2 linked regions of the Pseudorhodoplanes sinuspersici genome follow. The protein of the gene in region 2 interacts with the protein of the main gene of each other region in a pairwise test. Links are inferred from orthologs where the notes say so. Each region holds a gene or a part of one and is shown on either strand. Other genes may lie near its edges. The genes, in order: CAK95_RS24925 and cysE.

Region 1 (8,815 bases), 840 kb from region 2 along the record:
TTCAGCGCCGATGCCGATTGCCGCTCCATCCGCAATGACAGGGTTTTCACGCCGCGCAATGCCAGGAATGAATCGAATGGCCCCTGGATGCCGCCGATGGCGTTCTGCAGAAAGCCGAGCCGCTCACGCATGTCCGCATTGTCGCCAACGACGGCAATGCCGCCGACCATGTCGGAATGACCGTTGAGATATTTCGTCGTCGAATGCACCGCAATATCGAATCCATGCTCGATCGGCCGCTGGATATAGGGGCTGGCAAAGGTGTTGTCGGCGACCGCAATGATCCTGTGCTTGCGCGCGATCTCGGCAATGCGCGTCAGGTCGGCGAGCTTCAGCAGTGGATTGGTCGGCGTCTCGACCCAGATCATCTTCGTGTCGGGGCGGATCGCCTTCTCCACCGCCGCCAGATCGCTCAGGTCGACATAGGTCGTTTTGATCCCGGCCGAGCGCTCGCGCACGCGCGCGAACAGCCGCCGTGTCCCGCCATAGAGATCGTCGGACGCCACCACATGCGCCCCCTGATCGAGGCATTCGAGAATGGTCGAGATCGCCGCGAGCCCCGACGCGAAGGCAAATCCGGCCGTCCCGCTTTCCAGATCAGCCACGCAGCGCTCGAAGGCCATCCGCGTCGGATTTTGCGAGCGCGCATATTCATAGCCTTTGTGAACGCCGGGACTCTGTTGCACATAGGTCGAGGTCGCATAGATCGGCATCATCACCGCGCCGGTCGTCGGATCGGGCGACTGGCCGGCATGGACGCAGCGGGTGGCAAAGCCGGGACGGTTGGGTTTGGTCATTGATGAAACACCGGTCTGTCGCTGTGCGATGAAAGATTCAGCACGCCAGTAATCACAAAACGTTAGTCTGGTCACGCCATAGAATAAGATGCTGCTGTACGGTCTGAATTCGATACTTATATTGCTGAAATCGATCTCGGGCTGTGTATCCCGTCCTGCATGGACGGCAACAAGGTCTGGCTTCCCTGATGTATTGCGCAACGATCGGCACCCAGCGTTATACGTTCGACGACCTGAAGACCTTGCTCGCCAAGGCAACGCCCCTGCGCAGCGGCGACCAGTTGGCCGGCGTTGCCGCCGAAACAGGTGAGGAACGCGTCGCCGCGCAGTTTGCGCTGGCCGACCTGCCGCTCGATACATTCCTGCGGCATGACGTCGTTCCCTATGAGACCGATGAAGTCAGCCGGCTGATCGCCGATACGCATGATCGCGATGCCTTTGCGACGGTGTCGCATCTCACCGTCGGCGGGTTTCGCGACTGGCTGCTGTCAGACGAAGCAACGGCCTCGTCACTCACCGCCCTCGCCCCCGGCATCACGCCGGAAATGGCGGCCGCCGTCTCCAAGATCAGCCGGCTGCAGGATCTGATGGTGATGGCGGCGAAATGCTCGGTCGTCACTCGCTTTCGCAATACCATCGGCTTGCCCGGACATTTCTCCGTCCGCCTGCAGCCCAACCACCCGACCGACGATGCCCGCGGCATTGCCGCCAGCATCCTCGATGGGCTCTTGCTCGGGTCAGGCGACGCCGTCATCGGCATCAACCCCGCCACCGACAGCGTCGAGCGCGCGCACATGTTGCTCTGCATGCTCGATGACATCCGCCAGAAGCTCGACATCCCGACACAAACCTGCGTGTTGGCGCATGTCACGACGACGCTCGAATTGATGCACAAAGGATCACCTGTCGATCTCGTGTTTCAATCCATCGCCGGCACGGAGGCGGCCAACAAGGCCTTCGGCATCGACCTCGCCCTGCTGACGGAGGCGCACGATGCGGCGCTATCGCTGAAGCGTGGCACGATCGGCAACAACGTCATGTATTTCGAAACCGGTCAAGGCAGCGCGCTTTCCGCCAACGCCCACCACGGGGTCGATCAACAAACGCTCGAAGCGCGCGCCTATGCCGTGGCGCGGCGCTACAAACCGCTGCTGGTCAACACGGTGGTCGGCTTCATCGGCCCGGAATATCTGTTCGACGGCAAGCAGATCACACGCGCCGGACTTGAGGATCATTTCTGCGGCAAGCTGCTCGGTCTGCCGATGGGTGTCGATGTCTGCTACACCAATCACGCCGAGGCCGATCAGGACGACATGGATGCGCTTCTGGCACTTCTTGTCGCCTCCGGAGTGAATTTTATTATGGGCGTTCCGGGCGCCGACGACATCATGCTCGGCTACCAGAGCACCTCGTTCCATGATGCGCTGGCGATGCGCGATCTCTTTGACCGCAAGCCGGCGCCGGAATTCGAGGACTGGCTGTCGCGGCAAGGGCTGATGAACGAGGCTGGACACATCCGCCCGCGCGAATTGCCCGGCCGTTTCCGCGCCCTGCTTCCGGATCTGTCATGACCGACGACTGCTCTCCACCGTCCGGCATGCCATCGCAAGTTGATGCGCTGTGGATCGATCTGCGCCGGCTGACAGCGGCACGGATTGGGCTCAAGCGCACCGGCGCGTCGCTCGCAACCAGTCCGCTGCTCGATTTCAGGCTGGCGCATGCCCGCGCCCGCGATGCCGTCCATGAGCCGCTCGACGACAAACGGCTCGCCGGCGATCTCGCGCCTCTCGGGCTGCCGGTGATCGATATCGCCAGCGCCGCCAACGACCGCACGAGCTATCTGATGCGCCCCGATCTGGGCCGCCAGCTTGCCAGCGGAGCTGAGACCGCACTGCAAGCATATACCGCGCGTTACGATATCGCGTTTGTCATCAGCGATGGACTGTCGGCGCGCGCCATACAGTCGCATGCGGCGCCGGTGCTGGCTCATCTGCTGCCTGCCTTGCAAAAGCGGAACTGGGCGATCGCGCCGCTTGTCATCGTTCGTAATGGGCGGGTTGCGATCGGCGACGCCATTGCCAACGTGCTGAACGCGGATTGCGTTGCGACACTCATCGGCGAGCGGCCGGGACTCTCTGCTCCCGACAGCATGGGAGTCTATTTGACCTGGCAGCCCAGCCCGCGAAGTACCGATGCCGACCGCAACTGCATCTCGAACATCCGGCCCGACGGCATCGGCTATGCGGATGCAAGCAGAAAGATGCGGCATCTTTTGCAGACCATCCGGTCGCAGCAGCTGTCGGGGGTGAAAATCAAGGACGGTTCAGATCGATTACTAGACAACGAAGGCTGATAAACAATCAGCTTATTGCATCGTCATGCGGAAATAATTGATCAGGTCGATCCGCGTCACGAGACCGAGATAACGATCTCCGTCCATCACGATCGCCACATAATCCTGCTTGAACAACGGGACCAGATCGCGGATCGGCGCATCCGCCGATATCGTCTCCAGCTTCGTCACCATCATGTCCTTGACCGGGCGGTCGAACGCCTTGTCCTCGCCGAGCGTCAGCACGGCGCCAAGGAGATCACTCTCGGTCACGAGCCCGACGATGCGGTCGCCTTCAATCACGGGAAGCTGCGATACATCGGAGGCTCGCATGCGGGCAAAGGCCGCACGCAGATTGTCCTGCGGCCGCACCTCGACGGCACTGCCGCCACCGTGCGGGCTGGATACCAGATCGCGCACCTTGCCGGTGCGCGCACCGATGAAGCCTTCCTGCGCGAGATAGGCTTCGTTGAACACCTTGGAGAGATATTTCGCGCCGGAATCGCAGACGAGTGTCACAACGCGTTTTGGCTCGCTCTGCTCGCGGCAATAGCGAAGCGCCGCCGCCAGCAACGTGCCCGATGACGAGCCGCCGAGAATACCCTCCGCGCGCATGAGCTCGCGTGCCGTTGCAAAGCTCTCACGATCGGGAATGGTATAAGCATCTTTCACCAACGACAGGTCGCAATTAGGCGGAATGAAATCTTCGCCGATGCCCTCCACTGCCCAGCTTCCGGCTGATCTCATCTCGCCGGTCTTCACATATGGCGCAAGGATCGACCCTTCCGGATCGGCCAGCACCATCTTCGTCTTCGGCGAATACTGGCACATGTAGCGGCCGATGCCGGTCAGCGTGCCGCCGGAACCGACGCCGACCACGATCGCATCGATATCGCCATCCATCTGCCGCAGGATTTCCGGCGCGGTCGTCTGCTCATGCGCGTAAGGGTTTGCCGGGTTTTCGAACTGGTTGATATAGATCGCGCCCTTGGTTCGCGCGGTGAGATCGGCGGCGAGATCCTGATAATAATCGGGATGGCCTTTGCCGACATCGGAGCGCGTGACGATGATCTCCGCGCCCATCGCCCGCGCATGCAAAATCTTCTCGCGCGACATCTTGTCGGGAACGACCAGAATGGTGCGATAGCCCTTGCGCGCGCCGACGAAGGCCAGACCCAGGCCCGTATTGCCGGCCGTCGCCTCGATCACCGTGCCGCCCGCCTTCAGCCGCCCGTCATATTCGGCCGCCTCGATCATCGCGCGCGCCGGCCGATCCTTGATTGAGCCGGACGGGTTCTGGCTTTCAAGCTTGAGGAACAGCCGGCATGGCCCGGTCTCGAGCCGGGTCACTTCAACCAGCGGCGTGCCGCCAATGAGATCGATGATCGAGGTCATTTAGATTTCGCTCCGGTCTCCCAGTCATACACGAAAGAGTGACGTCTGAAGACCGGTTGATCCAGCTCAATACGAGGCGATGCAATCCAGATCAGATACATTTGAATATTTGCAAATATGAGCAGTCATGTCGCCCAAGATCAAATTTTCTGCCGTGGCGGGCGCCGTCCTCATCGTGGCGGCTGCGATATTCTATTGGTACGGCACGCGGGAAATTGCGGTTCGGATTGCCAATCCGCAGACCGATACGGACGTCAGGGTCTTTGGCATTGGCACGGTTGAAGCTCAGGTCGTCTCCAAGGTCGGCTTTCAACTGGCCGGCAAGCTCAGCCAAATCGGCGCGGACCAAGGCGACTTTGTGAAAACGGGCACGCTGTTGGCCAAGCTCGACGACGACGCACAGCGCGGCAAGCTGATGAAAAGCGAAGCCGCCCAAAGGCAGGCCGCGGCCAACCTGCTCAGGGCACAGGCCCAGCGCGACCGCGCCGATGTCCTGTATCAACAGAAAAAAAGCGTCAACTTCCGGCGCCAGACCCTGGTCGGGCGCGGAACCGTGTCACAGGAAGCAGCCGAAGATACACAGGCCGCCGAAGAAATCGCACGCAGCGAGCTCAAACTGGTCGAAGCGGATGTCACTGTCGCCAATGTGTTGCAGGACGATGCCGCCGCACAACGACGGATCGACGCCGTCCTCCTCGATCAACATGAGTTACGCGCACCCTTCGATGCCAGGATCGTCGCGCGCCATAAGGAACTCGGCAGCGTGGCCAATGCCGGCGAAGCGGCCTTCACGCTGATCGAACCCGCTTCGATCTGGATTCGTGCCTATGTCGACGAAGCCTCCGCCGGCGGACTGCAAATTGGTCAGAAGGCTTTTGTCCGCCTTCGTTCTGAAGCCAATACCGAGGTCGAAGCCGAGGTCGTCCGCATCGATCAGGAGAATGACCGCGTTACCGAAGAGCGCCGCGTCTATGTTCGGTGTCTGCAATGCGGCCCGGAGCATCAATTCCGCTTCCTTGGCGAGCAGGCGGAAGTCGAAATCGTCAAGAAACGCATCGCCGCTGGGCAATTCATCCCGCTGAAATTCGTCGAAGGCTATGACGGTCGTTCCGGCACGATCTGGGTTCTCGAAAACGGTCGCCTGGCCAAACGACAGGTCCAATTCGGCGAACGGCTGCTGGATGGCCGCGTCCAAATCGTCGGAGGGACGACACCAGACACGGCCATTGTCGCCGACGACAAACCGGGAATGCGCGTAGGCCGTGCGGCGCGCGCCTCTTCCGATTCAGGATCATGACGTGAATCTCGCGTTACGCGATATCAAGCATAATCTCGGCCGGTTCCTGCTGACATGCCTGGGGCTCAGTCTGCTGCTCGGCATCGTGCTCGCCATGGTCGGCATTTACCGCGGGTTGATCGAGGAGTCGCTCGGTCTGGTTCGCGCGGCGAAAGCCGACATCTGGGTTGTCGAGGGCGGCACGCGCGGGCCGTTCGCAGAATCCTCGCGGCTCCCGGCCGACACACGCGAAATTATCGCCGCCCAGTGGGGCGTTGCCGCCGCCGGTTCCGTCGCCTACCAGAATGCGGAGGTCCTGCATCGCGGCACCACACAAAGGCTGCTCGTTGTCGGCTCCGAGATCGGGCGCATCGGCGGCGCGCCGCATATCGCAGAAGGCCGTCCGATCCTGCGCAGCCGCTATGAAGCGGTCGCCGATATCCAAACCGGCCTCGCGCTCGGTGAGCGGATCAAACTTGGGCGCGACAATTTCACGATTGTGGGATTGACGCGGGGGCTTGTCGCGTCCGGTGGCGATCCGGTCGTCTTCGTCTCGCTCCGTGATGCCCAGAAACTGCAATTCGATCTCACGCCCGCTGCCGCGCACCGCGAAGCCGCCAGAAATCCAGCAGCGACCGGTTCGACCGACACGGTGAATGCGGTGCTGGTGCAATTGCTGCCCGGAGTCAGCAGCGAGCAATTCGCCGCCGCCATTGATCGCTGGAAGCATCTGGGCGCGCTGACGCAGGATCAGCAGGAGACCGTTCTGTCACGATCGGTAATCGAACGTGCGCGACGCCAGATCGGACTGTTTACCAGCCTGCTCCTGGTTGTTTCTGCCGTGATCATCGGCCTCATCATCTACACGATGACAATCGACAAGAAGAAGTCGATCGCCACCCTCAAACTGATTGGAGCACCGGACAGCAGGATCGTCGGCCTGATCGTTCAGCAGGCTTTGGCGATGGGCGTCATCAGTTTCGCAGCGGGTGCGGCGCTCATCAACGCCATGCACGGATATTTTCCGCGCCGCGTCGTTCTCGAAAGCGGCGATGCCATGCTGCTCTTCGCCATCGTCCTGTGCGTTTGTTTATTGGCGAGCGGGCTCGGCGTCAGGACCGCACTGAACATCGACCCGGCGTCTGCCCTTGCAGGATGAGATATCGAACATGCCGGTTGTCGAGATCAGAAACATCTCCAAGCATTTCGGCGAAGGGTCAACGCGTGTCGATGCGCTGCGCGATGTCTCGCTCGATATTCACGCCGGGACAGTGATCGGACTGCGCGGCCCAAGCGGTTCCGGAAAGAGCACGCTTCTCAATGTGATCGGCTGTATCCTCGAACCCAATTCCGGAACGATGACTTTGAACGGCGAACTCGTCTATGCGCAGAAATGGCTGCGGCACGATCTGAGACGATTGCGGCTTGAGAAGATCGGCTTCATTTTTCAGTCGCACAATCTTCTGCCCTTTCTTAATGCGTGGGAGAATGTTGCCATTGCCAACATTCTGGCAGGAAAAAGCCAGGCGATGGCGCGGAAGCGCGCCATCGAGCTGCTCGCCTATCTCGGCGTCCAGAAGCGCAGCGGCGCCATGCCGGGTCAATTGTCAGGCGGCGAAGCCCAGCGCATTGCGATCGCTCGCGCGCTTGCGAATGATCCGCGCATCATCCTCGCAGACGAGCCGACGGCGGCTCTGGATTCCCAGCGTGCAGGCGCAGTCATGGACTTGCTGCGGAAGGTGGCGGAGGAACATCGCTCCGCCGTGATCGTCGTGACCCACGATGAGAAAATCTTCGATCGCTTCGATCGTATTTTCACATTGCGTGACGGTGCACTCGAGCGGACTGAATCGCTCGCAGCCTGACGCAGACACGGAATGGTCCGCTTCGCCGATCCCGTGCCCCTGTCAAATCTTCATCCACTCCATCAGCGTCTTCGTCACGAATTCCGGCTGCTCCAGCGTCGAGAGATGTCCGCAATTTCGCACCACAACATGCCGGCTGCCGGGGATCAGGCTCGCCATCTCCTCCGCCAGATGCGGCGGCGTCAGTTGATCGCCGTCGCCGACCAGCACCAGCGTCGGGCATGTGATGGCTGGCAAAAAGGGCCGCGAATCCGGCCGCGTCATGATTGCCTGCTGCTGCCGCACGAAAGCCTCGGCACCGCTCATCAGGCTCATCTCGGTCACCACCGCCTTCAAGGCCGCATCGTCCTTTCGCTCGGCGTGAACGAGGAGCGGCCACAGAATATCGTTAATCGCCTCGAGCTGGCCATTCTGAGCCATGGCAATCTGGGCCTTGCGGCGCTCGGTCTGCTCGGGCGTGTCGCTGCGCGAGCCGGTGTCCAGCAAGGCCAGTTTGGCCACCCGCTCCGGCGCGATCCGCATGATCGCTAGGGCAATGTAGCCACCCATGGACAGTCCGGCCAAAGCAAACCGGCGGGGCGCGTTATCCAAAATCTGCCGGGCAATGGTGTCGACATGGTCCGCCCGCCGGTGATCCGCCACGGTTATTGGCCCGAACGTCCCTAACGCAGGCATCTGCCCGGTATAGAGGCGCGCGGTGCAGGCGAGGCCCGGAATCAGCACAATTGGCAGGCTTTTCATATCGCTCATGTCATCATTCCGTCATCGCTTCAGCGCCGAAAACGCTTGTATTTATTTAACTTAACCAACCTTTGCAGCATTGACTTTCGGCCCCCCGGCCCTATGTTCCCGGCAACGGTTTGACCGACAGGATTCGACCGCCCTTCCCCGCGCGAAATGTCGTCATCTCATGATCCGGCGCGGATGAAAAATGCCCGGGCGGCGCCGTTCAGAGGTTTCATGTCTTTTTCCCAGCTCGGTTTGTCCGACAAAGTATTAGCCGCAGTTCAGGCTGCGGGTTACACCAATCCCACCCCCATTCAGTCTGAAGCCATTCCGCACGTGCTCGCAAGGCGCGACGTCCTCGGCATCGCCCAGACCGGCACCGGCAAGACCGCGGCGTTTACCCTGCCGATGATCACCATGCTTG
Region 2 (8,936 bases):
CGGACCGCCGTGAATTTCCATGCCAGGTTGTCAATATGTCCCCCGGCGGCATGGCGGTGGTTGCGCCGGTCTCACCGCAGATCGGTGAACGCGTCATCGCCTATATCGATCATGTCGGCCGGCTGGAAGGTGTAACGACGCGCCATTTCGAGAATGGCTTTGCCTCCACCATCGGCGCAACGATGCGCAAGCGCGACAAGCTCGCAGCGCAATTGACGTGGCTCGCCAATCGTCACCTGCTGGCCTCGCCGGAAGATCGCCGCCACGGCCGCTATGTGCCACGCAATCCGATGACGATGCTGATCATGCCGAACGGTGTGAATATCGGCTGCCGTCTGATCGACGTCTCACTGTCCGGCGCTGCCGTTGCAACCGATCAAAGGCCGCCGATGGGCGCGCTTGTCACCATCGGAAAGGTGCAAGGACGGGTGGTCCGGCATCTGGACGACGGCTTTGCCGTTGAATTCCTTCGTTTACAGCATCCAGACTTTCTGGAAGAGAGCATCACCGGCGGGTAAACGCTGCGCGCGCAAGTTTCTGGAAACGCGCATCTTTTTTCATTCAAGCTCTCTTGTTTCACACCGAATTTCGTGCTGACGCGCCGGCATCGGAAGCGCCTGCGCGCACCTTTTATTGCAATTTCATCAAGCACTTCCGCGCCGATCATTCGCATTTTAATCAAATGCGTATTGATCGCATTTTATTCAATTTCGTTTCAATAGAGATAAGTATTCGCGCCAGTTTTGACTTGCTTTCGCGTCAAAAGTACTGCGCCGACTTAGCGGCAATACAAAGGCTTTGTGGGAATGTGGCCCCAACAATAAAGGGAAGGGGTCAGGCGTGCGACGGGTTGCTCACAAGCTGCGGGACAGTTTGAAAATTGCTGCGGCGGGCTGTTTTATTGTGTTGTGTGCGGGTGGTGCGCAGGCGCAAACAAGTCCGCGTCCGCTTTTCGTCTCGCTCGGCGATGCATCGCGCCCGCCGATCGGATGGATCGAATTTTGCGCGGATAATCCGCGCGAATGCTCTGCGCCGCGGGGCGAACCACGTGACGTGGTTTTGACGAACAAGGCCTGGAAAGATCTGGCCCGGATCAACAAATGGGTCAATGATACGATCAAGCCGGTCACGGATATGGACCATTGGGGCGTGGTCGAAAAATGGTCCTATCCGGAGGATGGCAAAGGCGATTGCGAGGACTATGTCCTTTTAAAGCGCCGCATGCTGATTCAGGCGGGATGGCCTCGCGAGGCGCTGCTGATCACTGTCGTTCGCGAACGTAACGGCGACGGTCATGCTGTACTGACTGTGAAAACCGACAAAGGGGAGTTCATCCTCGATAACCAGCATCCGGACATTCGTCTGTGGTCGGATACGGATTATCGCTTCGTAAAGCGGCAGACACAGTTCGATCAGAACGTATGGGTTTCACTCGGCGACCCGCGGCCGCTTATGGCAACCGCAACATCACGCTGAGTTGAGAAGGAAACGCGGTCCCGGTCACGTCCCCACCCCTCCCCGTCCCAGACCGGGCTCGCGGCGGCCGACCTTCCCCCCAAGGTCGGCCGCACCTTTTTTGGTGATGCAATTTTTTCAACCGATGCGCTTTAGATGTTCGGCATATTCGCGTGAACGGCGGACGTAATGATCGGCGCCGCGTCGTATGCCTGCAATGGCGTCGTCGGTCAGTGGACGAATGACACGCGCCGGCGATCCTACGATCAATGAATTGTCCGGAAACGACTTGCCTTCGGTCACCAGGGCACCCGCTCCCACCAGCGAATTGTTACCGATCCGCGCGCCGTTCAGCACGATCGCGCCCATGCCGATCAGGCTGTTGTTGCCGATGGTGCAGCCATGCAGCATCACCTTGTGGCCAATGACGCAATCCTCACCGATGATCATCGGAAAACCGGGATCGGTATGAAGGGTCGCGTTGTCCTGGATCTGCGAGCGATGGCCGAGTTCGATCCATTCGTTGTCGCCACGCAGCACGGCGCCGAACCAGATGCTTGTATCGCTCTTCATGCGGACGCGGCCGACAAGCACGGCGGTCTCGGCCACCCAGTAGCGTCCATCGGCCGGAAATTCGGGCCCTTGCCCGTCAAGCTCGTAGATCGGCATCCTGTGCTGTTCCCCTCAACGCCGTCGGCAAAAATGAATTCCGGTTTTGCGGATGATGACGCGGGAACGCAACCTTGAATGCCGCTCAGGCCAATCCCAACATGGCAACAGCGGCGACAACGAATTTGCCGGACAGCACGCTCCAGAGCCCGGCTGTCACGGTTGCGACCATGGCGGTAACGAAATTATCAAGGCCCGACCGGCGGACGAAGATCGCATTCCGCATGATGATGAACGGCGCTGCAAAAACCAGGAACGGCACATGCGCGACGGCGGCCACCCCTGTGCCGTCACCGAAAATATTGAAGCTTGCCGGACGGGCGGTGAATACTTGGTAGCCGGTCGCAAGCGCACCTGCGACGGAAAATCCCAGCAACAGAACGTAGATCGAATGCAATGCGTCGGCCGACACCGTCGGTACTCCCAGCCTCTTTCAAAAACGCTTTTCCCCGCATGATGTTGCAAACGCTGCGGCCTACGGCCAGCGCTTCGTTAAGAAAGGGTTAATGGTCAAAAATTCAATTCGAACGGTCACTTAAGGAAGCCCGCCTATACTCCGCCGCTGATTCGCGTTTTGTCAGGCAGGCTTTCTCTATGGCGATGAGCCACATTCATCACCGATCTTATGCAATGCCAAAGCTGCGTAAGCGCAGCTTCCTGTGGTTGCCGGTTGCCATCTTCATCGCCGGCGTGGTCGCCGCCGGAATATGGGTGACCTATCTCCTTTGGCCGCGCTGGCCGGCGGATGTAGCGCTCGACGCCCCGACCCTGCCGATCACGGTGAACGGGGTCAATTTCAACATCCCGCCCGCTGCGATCCGCAACAAGGTACAAAGAAAGGCCGGGACTCAGGAACGGATCGACCTGGTCTTCATGTGGCCCTCGCTCATGCCGCCGGACCCGGCTGTGAGGGCCGATCCGGCCGCCTCGGCCATATCCGTCGACCGCGTATTTCTGACCGTGGCGTCTTACGGCAACACGCTTCCGGTGATCGATCGTCTCAAGACAATCTATCCGCGCTATCTGGATGTCAGCATCGCCATGGAACCGGGCGGCCTGACCGTCCGTCCCTTTCGCGATAGCACGCCCTATCAGGGCGAGGACATCCTCTACGACAACAGCAATCGGGAGCGCTTCATCGTCCGCTGCACGCGCGACGATGCGCGAGGCACAGTCGGCATGTGCCTCTACGAGCAGCGCGCGGGCCAAGCCGACATCACCGCGCGCTTTCCGCGCGAATGGTTGTCGGACTGGACCGCTGTCGCCGATGGTCTTGAAAAGCTGATCAAGCGGCTGCGTGCCGCGCAGCGGCCGTAAGTCTTACGGCTCCAGATCCGTTTCCAAAATCGCCATCTGGAAATTATAGGACTTGTCGTCGTCCTCGTCATCGACGAACAGCACACCGATGAACTCATCGCCGATATAGACTTCGGCGGAATCGTCCTTCTTTGGACGCGGTACAACCCGGATCTTCGGATTGTCGAACAGCCGCTTCAAATAGGAATCGAGCTTTTTGATTTCCTGGACGTCCACTATCGCGCTCCCTCTACCCCGCGTCGCGACGCAGGCCATCGAACCGTGAATCAGGCGGCTATCAATTCCCGATATCGAAGAGCATGTCCATACGCCGCGACGGTTCTGCGCAACCTGCGGTGCCGACGACACGGGCGGGGACGCCGGCGACGGTGACATTGTTGGGAACCGGCTTGATGACGACCGAGCCGGAGGCGATGCGCGCGCAATGGCCGACTTCGATATTACCGAGGATCTTGGCCCCTGCCCCGATCAGCACACCATGGCGGATTTTCGGATGACGATCGCCGTCTTCCTTGCCGGTGCCGCCGAGCGTCACGCCATGCAGCATCGACACGTCGTCATCGATCACCGCGGTTTCACCGACCACCAGGCCAGTGGCGTGATCGAGGAAGATGCCGCGGCCGATCTGGGCGTTGGGGTGAATGTCGCACTGGAAAACCGCGGACGAGCGGCTCTGTAGATAATAGGCAAAATCCGTGCGCTGCTTGCGATAGAGCCAATTCGCCAGCCGATGTGTGACGATGGCATGAAAACCCTTGAAGTACAGGACCGGCTCGATGAAACGATTGGTGGCCGGGTCGCGGTCGATCGTCGCGACGATGTCGGCACGGAAGGCATCGCCGATCGAGGGCTCGTCCTGCAATGCGTCGGCGTAGGCCTGCCGGATCACTTCACCGGACATATCCGGATGATCCAGCCGCTCCGAAGCACGATGCACGACGGCGTCTTCCAGACGGTCGTGATGCAGGATCGTGGAATAGATGAAGGTGGCCAGCGCCGGTTCGGCGCGCACGATCTCCTCGGCCTCCTCACGGACCTTCGCCCAGACCGGGTCGACTTTGCTGACTGTACTTGCCGGCTTCGTCAGATGCTGCGCCATGATGGATACGCCTCGGCTGCCCACTGTTGCTTTACGTGGGCTAACACATAGAGGTTGAAATTGATCTCCGCCACCCCGCTTTTCAGGCTGTGGGGGCTATGGTTTCCGCATGGCTATAGAATATTATTCTACGAAAACGCGCTATCTATCTCTGCCGTCTCAGCTTTTGGTAGCAATGGACTGATGCAATCCGCCGAGAAAATCCAGCACGGCGCTGGCAAAATCATCGTTCTGATCCCCTGCCACCATGTGCCGGGCACCGCCGACATCGACATACTTTGCGTGCGGCACGAGTTCGCGAAATTCCTGTACATGCGCTTCCTGCACCAGCTCGGATGAGCCGCCGCGCACTAGCAGCGTCGGGATTTTCAGGTTGCGCGCAGCCCCGAGCAGCATCTGTTCCATGCGTTCGCGGTCGGGATCGAACCCCTTGCGCGAGTCCATGAACCGCGGGTCCCAATGCCAGCGCCATCGGCCATCAGGCGACAATCGCAGGTTCTTCTTCAGACCTTCGTTGCTCTTCGGGCGTGGCCGGTGCGGCAGATATTCGGCCACAGCATCGGCCGCCTCCTCGACCGTCGCGAAGCCTTCCTTGGCATGGGCGCGCATGAAGCCCTGCACCTTGGCGACGCCCTCATAGTCGACGCGCGGGGTGATATCGACCAGCACGATGGACGACAGGAGATTCTTGCCAGTGTCGCGCATGGTCTCGCCTTCGGCGAGCATTGACGAAATGCCGCCAAGCGATGCGCCGATCGCAGCTGGCTTGTGTCCCGCCCGCCTCGCCAGCTCGGCGGCAACGGCTTTCACATCCTGCGCGAAGTCCTCGAAGGTGTAAGCGCCATTATCCACCCACGCCGACTCGCCATGGCCGCGCTGATCGATCGCATAAGCGGTCCAGCCACGCTGCGCGAGTTGCGCAGCCGTTGCACGCCAAGCATGCCGCGTCTGCCCGCCACCATGCAACAGGATAACGGGAACACCTCGATCGCCGAACACATCGCTGACAAGTGTGTTGCCACTCGCGCCGGTGAAAGTCGTCTTGTCCGGTGTCACATGCTTGGTCATGAGGTTGCTGTCACGCTCTCTCGCTCAGGAATTGCAGCACGCCATTCTTGAACACACGGTCGCCGACAGCGCGCATGTGATCGCGTCCCGGAATATCGAGCACTGTCGCATGTGGCATGAGCGCAGCCAGCTTGTCCGCCGGTCCCGCCACTTCGTCGGTGGTGCCAACTGCGACCAATGTCGGCGTCTCGATCGCTGCGACTTCATCCGGCGTCATGGTCTGCCGGGAGCCGCGAATGCAGGCCGCAAGCGCGCGCCGATCTGATTTCGTCTGATCGGCAAAAGCGCGGAATGTGCGGCCCATCGGATCGGTGACATCATCGAGCGATGGTGCTTCGAGCGCATCGGCAATGTCTTCGGGCAGCCCTGCCCCATCGATGAGCTTGTAGCCAAGCCCGCCGAGGATCGCCGAACGCACGCGCTGCGGATGCGCGGCACAAAGGAACGACGTGATCCGCGCGCCCATCGAATAGCCCATGATATCGGCGCGTTCGATATCGAGATGATCAAGCAACGCACGAACGTCCTCGGCCATCTTGTCAGTATGATAATCCGCCGGATTGTAGAGCTTGGACGACTGGCCGTGGCCGCGATTATCGTGCGCAATCACACGAAATCCGGCCCCAGTCAGCGTCGTAACCCAACTCGGAAAAGCCCAGTTGACCTCGCGATTGGACGCAAAGCCGTGGATCAGAACAATGGGGTCGCCCTGGCCTTCGTCGAGGTAAGCGATCTCGACGTCGCCATGTTTGAAAATCGGCATGTGATGAGAGTTCAGCCTGAATAGAGGAATGAGGCCGGACACTAAACCTGCGACGGCGCCATTGCCAAGCGCCGCTGCCGCGCGAGTTCGCGTTTTGCGCGGCGGACCTTCCCCCGTTGCAGGGCTCGCCACGTGACCCGCTCCACCGCGGCCTTGGTGGACGCAATGAATCCGAAGATCGTGAGCGCCGCCCACAAGACCCACAAGGAAAGATCGAACGCGGCGACGGTCAGCGCGATGGCACCGCGTCCGAGCAACTTCAGGATGGCGCGGGTCTTGCCCCCTTCTTTCTCCGCCAGCTTGGCAACACGCGCCATTTCGCGCGGAGAGTCGGAGATGCGCAGGCCGTCCAGCGCTGCCCGCGTACCGGCCTTGCCCTGAACGCTGCCGATATTGCTGCTCAGACGAAACAGATCGTCGGCTTTGTTGAGCTTCACGGCTTCGCGCGCGGCGCGTACGGCAACAGCCGGCTCGGTCAGCGAGGCGCCGGCAAAGGCCTTGCGCATGGCGCTCCAGTCCACCACCGACCGAAGCGATCGCGTCACCGCGCCCGCCATCCGCGAACTGATGCGTCCGGTCTTGCGTGCCGCCTTCACCAGCGAAAGTCCCATGCGGGCCGGTGCACCGGTACCGAGCGAAGCGTAGGTGCCGGCCGTGACGGCGATGCCGACCGCCGATAATCCGAGGATGAGATGATCGGCCTCCTGGCCTGCGGCCAGATGCGAGCCTTCCCGGATCATGTCGCGGATATCACCGAACACGAACAGGTCGCCGACCGCTGTTCCGGCAAGGCTGACGAGATCGTCAGGCTCGCCGACGATCAGGCCACGGGTAAAATTGCCGGCGGTTGAAAGGGCGCTATTCGCCTTCTCGACGGCGGCATCGACTTTGGAGGCCAGCTCCGGCGCAACCGTCACGTTCCGGTCATGCGCGAGATCAACGAAGCTTTTGGCGAGTTCGGCGTCGTTCGCCGCCAGCGCCGCCTCGATTTCCTTTGCGGCGATATCGGCATTGAAGCTGCGGGCGAGCTTGCGATCGGCCAAGGCTGCCGGATCGTCCTGTACGGCCAGGAGCCAACCGGCTTCGATCGCGTGCGGCAGCAGTGCAACGGCGGCAACCCCGCAGGCGGCGGCGGCCAAGGCAAGCAGCTTCACACGCAGCAGCGAGGCGCGTCTTCGCCCGGCGGGTGGTTCTGGGATGGACATGGTGAGATCTCGATCGCGCCGTGTGTCGCTGTTCAACCTGTTGCCGCAACTGGACTTTTCAAGAACCTCAACGCGACCAAGACTGGCGGATTTAGGCAATTCACGCCGGCTGGTTAATTCCGAAAACCGGCATTGATTCACCCAAAACCGCCGCTATGGTGCAGCCGATATAGGCACCATTCCAGACAAATTCGAGGCGCCGCCCATGGCCGACCACATCATCCCGCATTTCCAGAACGATGCCGGTGTTCCGGTGATCGAGGTCGGCGCCAAGGAATTCATGTGCATCGGCGCTCGGCCGCCGTTCGACCACCCGCATGTGTTCTGCGACATGGGCGACGACACCGAGATCATCTGCGAATATTGCTCCACCCTGTTCCGCTACGACCCGAAGCTCGATCCGCACGAAGCGCGGCCACCGGAATGCGCGTGGACGGAGCCCAAGGCCGCCTGATCCGTTATTGGTTTAGGTGGGCTCATCGCGAACCATCCTTATTGCAGGCGCCGGTATTGGTGGATTGACGGCGGCGCTGGCGCTCGTCCGCGTCGGCTACCGGATCATTATCGCTGAACAGGCCGACAGCCTTGGCGATGTCGGCGCCGGCATCCAGCTGTCACCCAACGCAACGCGCATTCTGAATGCGCTTGATGTCGGCCCGCGGCTCAAAACAACAGCGGTCGTCCCGGACGGCGTGTCAGTGCGGCACGCGCGTTCGGGGTCGGAAATCGTCTTCATGACGTTGGGTCACGGCGCACAGTTTCGCTATGGCGCACCCTACTGGATGCTTCATCGTGGCGACCTGCAGGCCGGACTGCTCGAAGCTGTGGCGGAGCAACCCGACATCGCAATCAAACTCGGAACGAGGCTCGACGATTTCGCCGTTCATACGCATGGCGTGACGGCGCAACTCAGCAGCAAGCAGAGCGTTAGCGAAGAGCGTGTCCTCGGCATCGTCGGCGCCGATGGTTTGTGGTCGGCGACACGCGCGCGTTTGGGAGACAAGACCAGGCCCGGTTTCCGCAATCGCACGGCGTGGCGTGCGGTGGTGCCATCGTCGATGGTACCGGACCAATTCCGACGGCCGGTCACTTATCTTTGGCTCGGACAGAATGCTCATCTCGTGCATTATCCGGTCCGCTGCGGCACGCTGATCAACATCGTCGCCATTGTCCGCGACCGCTGGAATGAACCGGGCTGGTCCGCACCCGGCGCACGCGATGAATTATTCCGTCGCTTCACCAAAGACGAATGGGCGCAAGATGCCCGCGATCTGCTCGCCATGCCGGAAGACTGGTTGAAATGGGCCTTATTCGACCGTGACACCGCCGGCTTTCCCGGGCAGGGGCCGGTGACCCTGCT

Evidence for each region.
Region 1: the proteins of cysE (region 2) and CAK95_RS24925 interact in binary tests that used the Escherichia coli proteins (3 or more experiments, as listed by UniProt). The link is inferred for Pseudorhodoplanes sinuspersici from one-to-one orthologs.

Annotation. Positions count from the first base shown.
Region 1 is NZ_CP021112.1:5,102,864-5,111,678, forward strand. What follows is about bases 2,344-5,192. They hold CAK95_RS24925 (pyridoxal-phosphate dependent enzyme), read right to left. Parts: upstream 4,525-5,192; coding sequence 3,163-4,524; downstream 2,344-3,162. Other genes in these bases: CAK95_RS24915 (ethanolamine ammonia-lyase subunit EutB), read left to right, coding at 2,344-2,368; eutC (ethanolamine ammonia-lyase subunit EutC), read left to right, coding at 2,365-3,150; CAK95_RS24930 (efflux RND transporter periplasmic adaptor subunit), read left to right, coding at 4,652-5,192. Also shown: CAK95_RS24910 (trans-sulfuration enzyme family protein), read right to left, coding at 1-797; more of CAK95_RS24915, read left to right, coding at 983-2,343; more of CAK95_RS24930, read left to right, coding at 5,193-5,821; CAK95_RS24935 (ABC transporter permease), read left to right, coding at 5,823-6,959; CAK95_RS24940 (ABC transporter ATP-binding protein), read left to right, coding at 6,970-7,665; CAK95_RS24945 (alpha/beta fold hydrolase), read right to left, coding at 7,708-8,415; CAK95_RS24950 (DEAD/DEAH box helicase), read left to right, coding at 8,626-8,815.
Region 2 is NZ_CP021112.1:4,263,685-4,272,620, reverse strand. The notes cover bases 2,630-5,599. They hold cysE (serine O-acetyltransferase), read right to left. Parts: upstream 4,541-5,599; coding sequence 3,719-4,540; downstream 2,630-3,718. Other genes in these bases: CAK95_RS20705 (alpha/beta fold hydrolase), read right to left, coding at 4,700-5,599; CAK95_RS20715 (DUF3126 family protein), read right to left, coding at 3,445-3,657; CAK95_RS20720 (hypothetical protein), read left to right, coding at 2,755-3,441. Outside these bases: CAK95_RS20740 (PilZ domain-containing protein), read left to right, coding at 1-518; CAK95_RS20735 (transglutaminase-like cysteine peptidase), read left to right, coding at 901-1,476; CAK95_RS20730 (gamma carbonic anhydrase family protein), read right to left, coding at 1,594-2,124; CAK95_RS20725 (DUF6949 family protein), read right to left, coding at 2,210-2,536; more of CAK95_RS20705, read right to left, coding at 5,600-5,608; CAK95_RS20700 (alpha/beta fold hydrolase), read right to left, coding at 5,619-6,371; CAK95_RS20695 (hypothetical protein), read right to left, coding at 6,413-7,576; CAK95_RS20690 (zinc-finger domain-containing protein), read left to right, coding at 7,782-8,030; CAK95_RS20685 (FAD-dependent monooxygenase), read left to right, coding at 8,047-8,936.